DNA from 3 places in the Streptomyces sp. NPDC012827 genome. Region 1 is predicted to be linked to each of the others. Evidence: riboswitches for the same ligand, from Rfam matches in the RefSeq annotation. Region 1 holds a riboswitch; each other region holds the start of a gene.
What was found. Region 1 has a riboswitch for cyclic di-AMP ahead of ACFY60_RS25895 (transglycosylase family protein). Riboswitches for the same ligand answer to the same signal wherever they lie in the genome.
Positions count from the first base shown of each region.

Region 2: linked by a shared signal. The riboswitch ahead of ACFY60_RS20700 (M23 family metallopeptidase) and the one ahead of ACFY60_RS25895 (transglycosylase family protein) in region 1 are both predicted to bind cyclic di-AMP.
Region 3: linked by a shared signal. The riboswitch ahead of ACFY60_RS24545 (peptidoglycan DD-metalloendopeptidase family protein) and the one ahead of ACFY60_RS25895 (transglycosylase family protein) in region 1 are both predicted to bind cyclic di-AMP.

Region 1 is NZ_JBIBBY010000012.1:253,228-256,493, forward strand. It holds gene ACFY60_RS25885 (cytochrome P450) at 1-62, shown strand, start outside; gene ACFY60_RS25890 (transglycosylase family protein) at 224-1,291, shown strand; cyclic di-AMP (ydaO/yuaA leader) riboswitch at 1,551-1,724, shown strand; gene ACFY60_RS25895 (transglycosylase family protein) at 1,728-2,468, shown strand; gene eno (phosphopyruvate hydratase) at 2,733-3,266, shown strand, end outside.
Region 2 is NZ_JBIBBY010000009.1:112,453-115,718, reverse strand. It holds gene ACFY60_RS20705 (GntR family transcriptional regulator) at 1-588, opposite strand, end outside; gene ACFY60_RS20700 (M23 family metallopeptidase) at 777-1,547, opposite strand; cyclic di-AMP (ydaO/yuaA leader) riboswitch at 1,558-1,722, opposite strand; gene ACFY60_RS20695 (M16 family metallopeptidase) at 1,934-3,266, opposite strand, start outside.
Region 3 is NZ_JBIBBY010000011.1:266,940-270,205, forward strand. It holds gene ACFY60_RS24540 (tyrosine-protein phosphatase) at 1-758, opposite strand, end outside; cyclic di-AMP (ydaO/yuaA leader) riboswitch at 1,153-1,309, shown strand; gene ACFY60_RS24545 (peptidoglycan DD-metalloendopeptidase family protein) at 1,314-2,279, shown strand; gene ACFY60_RS24550 (SGNH/GDSL hydrolase family protein) at 2,455-3,249, shown strand; gene ACFY60_RS24555 (STM4011 family radical SAM protein) at 3,257-3,266, opposite strand, start outside.

The DNA.
Region 1 (3,266 bases):
TTCCGGTGGAATTCACCCCTTCCGTACGGGTGGCTCCGGCTGAGGGTTCGTCAGAAGTGTGATCTTCACGTGATCGCGGGGCGACCGACTTGTGACGGACGTTCGAATGCCGCTACGTTTCGCGGCAGTCTTCAGCCGTCACGCGAAAGGCGTACGTATGCGCTCCGGGAACGGACGACACCGTCGACCCCGTCAGGCCCCCGCTCTCGTCGTCGCGGCGGGCGTGACCGGATCCGCCATGGCGCTGCCGCTGCTCGCCACCGGATCCGCCTCCGCCGCCGACGCGGCCACCTGGGACCGGGTGGCCGAGTGCGAGTCGGGCGGCCAGTGGAGTGCCAACTTCGGCAACGGGATGTACGGCGGGCTCCAGTTCACCCAGGAGAGCTGGGAGCGGCACGGCGGGCTCGCCTACGCCCCCAGCGCCGACCTGGCCAGCCGCGCCCAGCAGATCGTGGTGGCCGAGAAGGCGCTCGCCTCGGGCGCGACCGACTGGGCCACCTGCGCCCCGATCGCCGGGCTGGGCAACGACGGGAAGGCGCCGGGCGTGAACCCGGGGCCGGCCGTCACGCTGCCCGAGGAGACGGGCCCCGCCCCGGAGTCGAACCGCACGGCCGGCACGCCGACCGCCTCGCCCGCCTCGCCCGCCGCGCAGGTCTCTCCGTCCTCCCCGGCCTCCTCGGTGCCCGTACCGCGGGCCTCCGGCGCTCCCGCGGCCTCCTCGGCCCCGGACGCCCCCACGGCCTCCCGGACGCCGGGAGCGGCCGGGACGACCGCCGCCCCGGACGCCTCCACCCACCCGGCCGCGCCGGGTGCCTCCACCCACCCGGCCGCACCGAGCGCGCCGACGGCTCCCGGCACCTCCGACACGCCCGGAACCTCCGGAACGCCCGAAAAGCCCCGTACGGCGGAAGGTGACGCTCCGTCGAGCGCGCCCGGCACCGGCAAGCACCGGGGTGACGCCGCCCCGGAGGAAACCGGCAAGACGGACACTTCTGCCGAAGCAGGTCGTCATGCCGCACCGACGGACAAGAAGTCTGAAACTCCGGCAAAGGCTCCGGTCGTCGATGCGTCGCCGACCGGAGTGGACGCAACGGACAGTCAGGACACTTCGGACGCCTACACGGTGCGCCCCGGGGACAACCTGACCGTCATCGCGCAGGAGCGGCAACTCCCCGGAGGCTGGACCGCCCTCTATGACGCCAACCGGCGGACGGTGGGCACCGATCCGGACCTCATCCTGCCTGGTCAGAGCCTTGATCTGACGATCGGTTCGGCGCCGTCGGCCGGGTAGTTCGAGAGGTAATGTCCGGTTCTGCTCAAGTGAGACATGGATCTCTTCGCCCCAACTGGCGCGGCTTGTGCGGAAGATTTGATTCCGTGACCTCTCACCTGCGCAAACACCCTCCGCCGGAAGGACGGTAGGGGCGTTATTTCCGCAATGCGCCCCTTTGAACTTCCGGCAGGAGTGTGGCTACGGTCGTCATCGCTCGCCACCGCGGGCCCCGTCGACCGAGAACGCCGAGTCCTGCCGCCGGCCGATGGGAACAGTCGTCGCGTAAGCGCCGTAGGCAGGAGCGGGGGACCCAAGGTAAGTGCCGGCCCCGGTCGTCGAGAAGGACGACCGACGTTCGGCTTGGGGTGAAGCCGCGTGCTAGGACACGCGGCCGGGCAACTCTTCGGCCCGAACCCGACAGCTCACCTCGCAGGCGTCGGTGAGGAGAATCTCCATGCTGTTTTCCGGCAAGGGCAAACACCGCCGTCCCTCCAAGGCCACCCAGGTCGTCACGCTCGTCGGCGTCACCGGTGCCGCCGTCGCCGCCCCGCTGATGGCCACGGGCACCGCCTCGGCCGCCACCGCCTCCGAGTGGGACCGCGTCGCCCAGTGCGAGTCCGGCGGCAACTGGTCCATCAACACGGGCAACGGCTACTACGGCGGCCTGCAGTTCTCGGCCTCCACGTGGGCCGCGTACGGCGGCACCGCCTACGCCTCCACCGCCAACCTGGCCTCGAAGTCGCAGCAGATCGCCATCGCCGAGAAGGTCCTCGCGGGCCAGGGCAAGGGCGCCTGGCCGAGCTGCGGCGTCGGCCTCTCCCGCGCCACCTACAGCGGCGGCACCACCGAGACCCAGAAGCCGACCGGCACCACCACCTCGCCCGAGCGCCGCTCCGAGCAGCCGACCACGCGCAGCACCAAGCGCACGGCTCCGAAGGCGACCGCCCGCGAGACCTCCAAGAGCGTCACCGCCCAGGCCGCTCCGCAGGAGCGCCGCAAGACCGTCACCACCCCGACCGGCAAGAAGGTCAAGAAGGGTGACGGCGAGTACAAGGTCGCGGCCGGTGACACCCTCGCCACCATCGCCCAGGCGCACGGCGTCAAGGGCGGCTGGGCCACCCTCTACGACCTCAACCAGGACGTCGTCGAGGACGCCGACCTCATCTACCCGGGCCAGCAGCTCCACCTGAAGTGAGCCTCGCGGCCCTGACGAACCTCCCGCGGTGACCACCCCGGTCCGGCGTGCCCCCCGTGCACGCCGGACCGGGGTTCCGTCTGTTACCCATGAGTACCCGCGGGCGGTTCGTCCCGGGATGCATGCCCCCGGGTCCTTTTTCGTCCCACGGGGCGGGCGCCCGGCGGGCCGGAGCCCCCGGGCCGGTTAGGCTCTTGTCGCAAGGCGAACGAGCCTTGCGCCGTATGCGTCACACCTAGCGTCACATCCCAGAAGGAGATGCTCGTGCCGTCCATCGACGTCGTCGTAGCCCGGGAAATCCTGGACTCCCGAGGCAACCCCACGGTCGAGGTCGAGGTCGGCCTCGACGACGGCAGCACCGGCCGTGCTGCCGTCCCGTCCGGTGCCTCCACCGGTGCGTTCGAGGCCCTCGAGCTCCGTGACGGCGACCAGAACCGCTACCTCGGCAAGGGCGTCGAGAAGGCCGTCCTGGCCGTCATCGAGCAGATCGGCCCGGAGCTCGTCGGCTACGACGCCACCGAGCAGCGCCTGATCGACCAGGCCATGTTCGACCTGGACGCCACCCCCGACAAGTCCTCGCTCGGCGCCAACGCCATCCTCGGCGTCTCCCTCGCCGTCGCGCACGCCGCCTCCGAGGCCAGCGACCTCCCCCTCTTCCGCTACCTGGGCGGCCCGAACGCGCACCTGCTGCCCGTTCCGATGATGAACATCCTGAACGGCGGGTCGCACGCCGACTCGAACGTGGACATCCAGGAGTTCATGATCGCCCCGATCGGCGCGGAGTCCTTCTCCGAGGCC
Region 2 (3,266 bases), on a different contig from region 1:
CGCGTGCATCGCCGTCAGCGCGCGGGCCCGCTCGGCGTCCCCGCGCGCCACCGCGTCCACGATCGCGCCGTGCTCGGCCCAGGCCTCCACGGGCCGCTCCGGCTGCTCCACCACGTACATCCAGGCGATCTTGTGCCGCAGCTGGGTGAGCAGGGCGGCGAGGGCGGGTGAGCCGGAGGCCTGGGCGAGCGTCTCGTGGAACCAGCCGCCGAGCGGGCGCAGGTCCTCCCCCTGGCCCCGCCGGGCCCGCTCCTGCCCCAGTCTGACCAGGCCGCGCAGCACCTTCAGATGGGCCTCGGTGCGCCGCTGGGCCGCCCGGGCCGCGCCCAGCGGTTCGAGCAGCGCCCGGACGTCGAGCAGATCGGCCGCCTCCTGCTCGGTGGGCTCGGCGACATGGGCGCCGGCGTGACGGCGGCTGACGACGAAGCCCTCGGACTCCAGGGTCCGCAGGGCCTCGCGGACCGGGACGCGCGAGACGCCGTACCGGCCGGCGAGCTGTTCCTCCGTCAGCCGGCCGCCGGGCTCCAGAACGCCCGAGACGATGTCGTCCCGGATCGCCGTGCACACCGATTGCGCGGGAATGCGCATGTCCGACCTCCGCTTTGTTCCGCGCAGCGCTCGGCACCCTCGTGCCTTTCCGCGAATTCATTGCACGCGACTCTAGGGCAAGGGGCGGGAAATTCCGATGGCCGGGCCCCCTTCAGGGCATTCTTTTGGCCGAAGAAAAACCCCGGCTCGCGGGGAGCCGGGGCGGGTGGAGCTTTCGGTCGGGTGCCTCAGAGGGCGACACCACGGGCGCGCAGGTACGCGACCGGGTTGATGTCCGAGCCGTACTCGGCGCTGGTGCGGGCCTCGAAGTGGAGGTGCGGTCCGGTGGAGTTGCCGGTCGAGCCGGAGACGCCGATCTGCTCGCCGGGCTCGACGGTCTGGCCGACGTGGACCTCGATGGAGGCGAGGTGACCGTACTGGGTGTACGTGCCGTCGTTCATCCGGATGACGATGTTGTTGCCGTACGCGCCGCCCCAGCCGGCCTCGACGACCGTGCCGGCCCCGACGGAGACGACCCGGCTGCCGTAGGCGGCGTGGAAGTCGACACCGGAGTGGCTGCCGGAGGACCAGAGGGAGCCACCCGTCTTGTACCCGGTGGAGACGTACGAGCCGGCGACCGGGAGCTGGAAGGAGGCGAGGCGGCGGCGCTCGGCCTCGCGGGCGGCGCGCTCGCGGGCCTCGCGGATCTCCTGGGCGCGGGCCTCGGCCTTGCGCTTCGCCTCGGCGCGGGCCTTCTCCTTGGCGGCGGTCTCGAAGGCTTCCTGCTCCTGGGCGGCGACCTGCGCGTTGACGCGGTCGGCGAGCGAGTCCTCGGTGATGACGCGGGTGAGGCCGGTGTCCTCGGGAGAGCGCTCCTCCGTGTCGGCGGCGAGCGCCGGCGAGGCGAGGGTTCCGATGACGCCGGAGGTCGCGAGGGTGGCCGCGCCGGCGATGCCCACGCCGCGGCGCGCCATCCGGCTCGGAGCACGATGCTTCCCGGTGGCACGGGTGAACGCCAAGAGGACGGTCCTTTCCTTCCTTCTCGCCTACCGGGTTAGCTGACGGGTTCGGAGCAGGAAGGTCTCCTACGGGCCCCTCCGCGCGTGGCGAAGGCGTCCGATTCACCCCAGGGACTGCGTGCGGGTCCCCGGCTCCCCAGGCTCGCGCCTGACGGGGACTCGGCGATCGCTGTCCGATGCCGCGGGTGCGGCGCGTGCAACGGGCGGACAGCGCACATGACGCTATGCGTACGATCTTTCAATCGGCAAACAGACTCGGCTGTTTGTAAGACATGCCACAGGGCAGACGCGCACCCTTGCCCCCAATACGGACAAAGCGGAGGACCCTGACGTCCTGTGACATCAGGGTCCTCCGCCCGTTTCGCGGTCGGTCGACCGGTCGGCCGTCAGCCGGTCACGACGGTCACGTCACCGATGCCGAGGGCGCGTACGGGCTCCTCGATCTGTGCCGCGTCGCCCACCAGGACGGTGACGAGCCGGTCCACGGGGAAGGCGTTGACGACGGCGGCCGTGGCCTCGACCGTGCCGGTCTCGGCGAGCCGCGCGTACAACTGCGCCTGGTAGTCGTCCGGCAGGTGCTGCTCGACCTGGTCGGCCAGCGTGCCGGCGACGGAGGCGGCCGTCTCGTACTTGAGCGGCGCCACCCCCACCAGGTTCTGCACGGCCGTCTCACGCTCGGCGTCGGTGAGCCCCTCCGCGGCGAGCGTCCGCAGCACCTTCCACAGGTCGTCAAGTGCCGGGCCGGTGTTGGGGGTGTCGACGGAGCCGCTGATGGCGAGCATCGAGGCGCCGTTGCCCGCGGCGTCGGAACGGAGCACCTGCCCGAAGGCCCGCACGCCGTAGGTGTAGCCCTTCTCCTCGCGCAGGACGCGGTCCAGGCGGGAGGTGAGCGTGCCGCCGAGGCAGTACGTGCCGAGGACCTGGGCCGGCCACACGCCGGCGTGACGGTCCGGGCCGATCCGGCCGATGAGCAGCTGCGTCTGGACGGCGCCGGGGCGGTCCACGATGACGACCCGTCCCCTGTCGTCGGCGGTGATCGGCGGCATCGGGCGCGGCTCGGCCGGCTCACCGGTCCAGGCGCCCAGGGTCTCGGCGAGCACCTTGTCGAGGTCGACGTCGGTCAGGTCGCCGACGACCACGGCGGTGGCCGTGGAGGGCCGGACGTACGCCTCGAAGAAGGCGCGGACGGCGGCGGCGTCGATCGCGGCGACGGTCTCCTCCGTGCCCTGGCGCGGCCGGGAGACGCGCGAGTCGGCCGGGAAGAGTTCCTTGGAGAGCTGCTTGGCCGCCCGGCGGGACGGGTTGGCGGTCTCGTGCGGGATCTCGTCGAGGCGGTTGCGCACCAGGCGCTCGATCTCCGACTCCAGGAACGCCGGGGCGATCAGGGCCTCCGCGAGCAGGCCGAGCGCCTTGGGCAGCCGGGAGACGGGAACCTCCAGGGAGACCCGTACGCCCGGGTGGTCCGCGTGCGCGTCGAGAGTCGCGCCGCACCGCTCCAGCTCCGCCGCGAACTCCTCCGCGGTGTGCTCGGCGGTGCCCTCGGAGAGGGCGCGGGCCATGATGGTCGCCACGCCGTCGAGCCCGGCGGGCTCCGCGTCCAGCGGGGCCGCCAGGAAGACCTCCACGGCGACGACCTGCTGTCCGGGGCGGTGGCAGCGCAGGACGGTCAGGCCGTTGGAGAGCGTGCCCCGCTCCGGTGCCGGGAAGGCCCACGGCTTC
Region 3 (3,266 bases), on a different contig from region 1:
TGGGTGAGATAGGCCTCCGTCGAGCCCCAGGTCGCGTCGATCGTCTCGAACGCCGCCCGCAGGTACTCCACCCGCGCGTCGAACAGCGGGCTCAGCAGCTCCATCACCTCCGGCGACATCGCGTCCGGGGCGGTGGAGCTGCGGCGCACCTTGTAGCGGCGGTGCGGGTCGTTCGACAACGCGTAGTCCGCCTCGATGGCCTCCCGCTCGACGCCGAGGGCGAGCAGGGTGATCGCGATCGACAGCCCGGCGCGGTCCTTGCCCGCCGCGCAGTGCATCAGTGCCGGAACGCTCTCCTCGGCCATGGAATGCAGGATCCTGCTGTGCTCCGCCGTCCGCTCGACAATCATCTTCCGGTACGAATCGGACATCCGGGCGGCGGCCTTGCCGTCGCCCAGGATCTCCCGGAGCTGCGCGAGGTCCCCGCCCCGGACGAGCTTCCAGAACTCCTTGCCGTCGGCCGGGTCGTTCAGGGGTATGTTCACGTTCCGCACGCCGGGCAGCTCGACGTCCGGGCCCTCCACCCGCCGGTCGGCCTCGTTGCGGAAGTCGAAGACCGTGTGCAGGCCCAGTGAGGCGAGGAAGACGGCGTCCTCCTCGGTCGCGTGGGCGAGGTGGCCGCTGCGGAAGAGGCGACCGGGGCGCACGGCGCGCCCGTCGGCCGTCGGCAGGCCGCCCACGTCCCGGAAGTTGCGGACCCCGGTGAGCCGGGGCTCGTCCGCCGCGGTGGGCGGGATCTGCGGCAGCTGCTGCGTCACGGATGCTCCTGGAAGTAGGCGTTCGGTGGCCGACACGCGTGGGGTTTCTGGCGCAATCATCCAGGGAGGACCCCGCCTGACGCACCCCCTCGGACAGGAATGAGGGATCTGTCCGAATTGAGGCATTGCGGGTAACTCGCGCCGGTTGCAGGCGAGATGGGTTGTCGTGCGTGAGCAGGGTCATAGAGGTGACGCATCGTGGCCGCCCGCCCGGAGCAATTGCCCTGTGCGAAAGGGGGATCGAGGGTCCGTGGTCCACGGAGGGTGACCGGAATTCCGGCGGAGAACGCCGGAGGTGAATGCCGTGGAAAAAGAACGGCTTGTTCCCGCCGACCCCCCTCGTCTAGCGTCACCGTCACTCCGGTCGGACCGCCGAATCCTGCCACCGACCGGAATTCATACCCAGCCCACTCGCGTGGCAGGAGCGGGGGACCCAGGAAGTACGCCGGTCCCGCGACGCAGGACGGCTCGGGGTGAAGTCGCGTGGACACGCGGCCGGACATCTCCAGTCCGAACCCGACAGCTCACCTCGCAGGCGCCGGAGAGGAATTCGCCATGCCCGCGAAGGGTAAGCACCGCCGACCGAAGATCAATTCCCTCACCCGCGGTTTCGTCGCCGCCGGCACCGGAGGCGCCGTCGTCGCGCTTCCGCTCCTGGGCGCGACCGGCGCCCACGCCGCCGAGCAGGCCGCCCCGGCCGCCGCCGTCCAGACCCACGCCGTGGCCGCCGCGCAGGTGGCGCAGACCGCCCAGGCCGCGCCCGCCGCGAAGAAGGCCGCGCCGAGGACGTACTCCGTCGTCAGCGGCGACTACCTGTCCAAGATCGCCACCGAGCAGGGTGTCGAGGGCGGCTGGCAGGAGCTGTACGCGGACAACCGCCAGGTCGTCGGCGAGGACCCGTCCCTGATCCTGCCCGGGATGAAGCTGACGCTGAACGGCGAGAACGCCGCCGCGCCGAAGGCCGCTCCCAAGGCGGAGCGCAAGGCCGCCCCGAAGACCGAGCGCAAGGCCGCCCCGAAGAAGGAGCAGTCCCGCGCCTCCCGGAGCAGCGAGCGCGCCTCCGCCCCGGCCACCACCTCCACCGCGGCGCCGTCCACCGGCAGCTCCACGGCCTCCTCCGGCTGGGTCGCCCCGGTCGCCGGTGGCGTCTCCACCCCGTACCGCGCCTCCGGCTCCATGTGGTCCTCCGGCTACCACACCGGTGCCGACTTCATCGCCTCCTCCGGCACCACCGTCCGCGCCGTCGGCGCCGGTACGGTCGTCTCCGCCGGGTGGAGCGGTGCCTACGGCAACGAGGTCGTCATCCAGCACGCCGACGGCAACTACTCGCAGTACGCCCACCTCTCCTCCCTGGCCGTCTCCGCCGGCCAGTCCGTCAGCGGCGGCCAGCAGATCGGCCTCTCCGGCTCGACCGGCAACTCCACCGGCCCGCACCTGCACTTCGAGATCCGGACCTCGCCCAGCTACGGCTCCGACATCGACCCGCTGGCCTACCTCCGCCAGCACGGCGTCTCCCTCTGACCCGCCGCGCTCGAGAAGCGCGCGCGATCAGGCTCCGCGGTGGCCCGGCACTCCTGTGCCGGGCCACCGGTTTGTTCCGGTCTTGGGGAAATCTTTATCGGTGGCATATGTCACCCGCCGTCAACCCCTCCTTACGGTCGCGTAGGTCACATCCCGGAAGGAAGGATGTGCTCCCGTGGCAGACGATTCGAGATCAACAGACAAGAACGCATTCGGGTCGTACGCGGCGATCGGTGACAGCTTCACCGAGGGCGTCGGAGACCCCGGCCCCGGCGGGACGTACATCGGCTGGGCGGACCGGTTCGCGGTCCTCCTCGCCGACCAGCTGCCGGAACCCGAGGACTTCCGCTACGCCAACCTGGCCGTACGGGGGCGCCTTCTCGACCAGATCGTCGCGGAACAGGTCCCGCGGGCGAAGGAACTCGCCCCCGACCTGGTGACCTTCTGCGCCGGCGGCAACGACATCATCCGCCCCGGCACCGACCCCGACGACGTGGCCGCGCGCTTCGAGCGCGCCGTCGCCGACCTCACCTCCTCCGTCGGCACGGTCATGGTGACCACCGGCTTCGACACCCGCGACGTGCCCGTGCTCCGGCACCTGCGCGGCAAGATCGCCACCTACACCGCGCACGTCCGGGCCATCGCGGACCGCTACGGCTGCCCGGTCCTCGACCTGTGGTCGCTGCGCTCCGTCCAGGACCGGCGCGCCTGGGACAGCGACCGCCTGCACCTCTCGCCCGACGGCCACACCCGGGTCGCCCTGCGCGCCGCCCAGGTCCTCGGCCTGCCGGTGCCCGCCGACCCGGACCAGCCGTGGCCGCCGGTGCCCCCGCGCGGCACCCTCGAGGTACGCCGCGACGACATCCACTGGGCCAAGCAGTACCTGGTCCCCTGGATCGGGCGGCGGCTGCGCGGCGAGAGCTCGGGCGACCACGTGGAGGCCAAGCGCCCCGACCTCATGCCCCTGTAGCCGGGTTTCATGCCCCC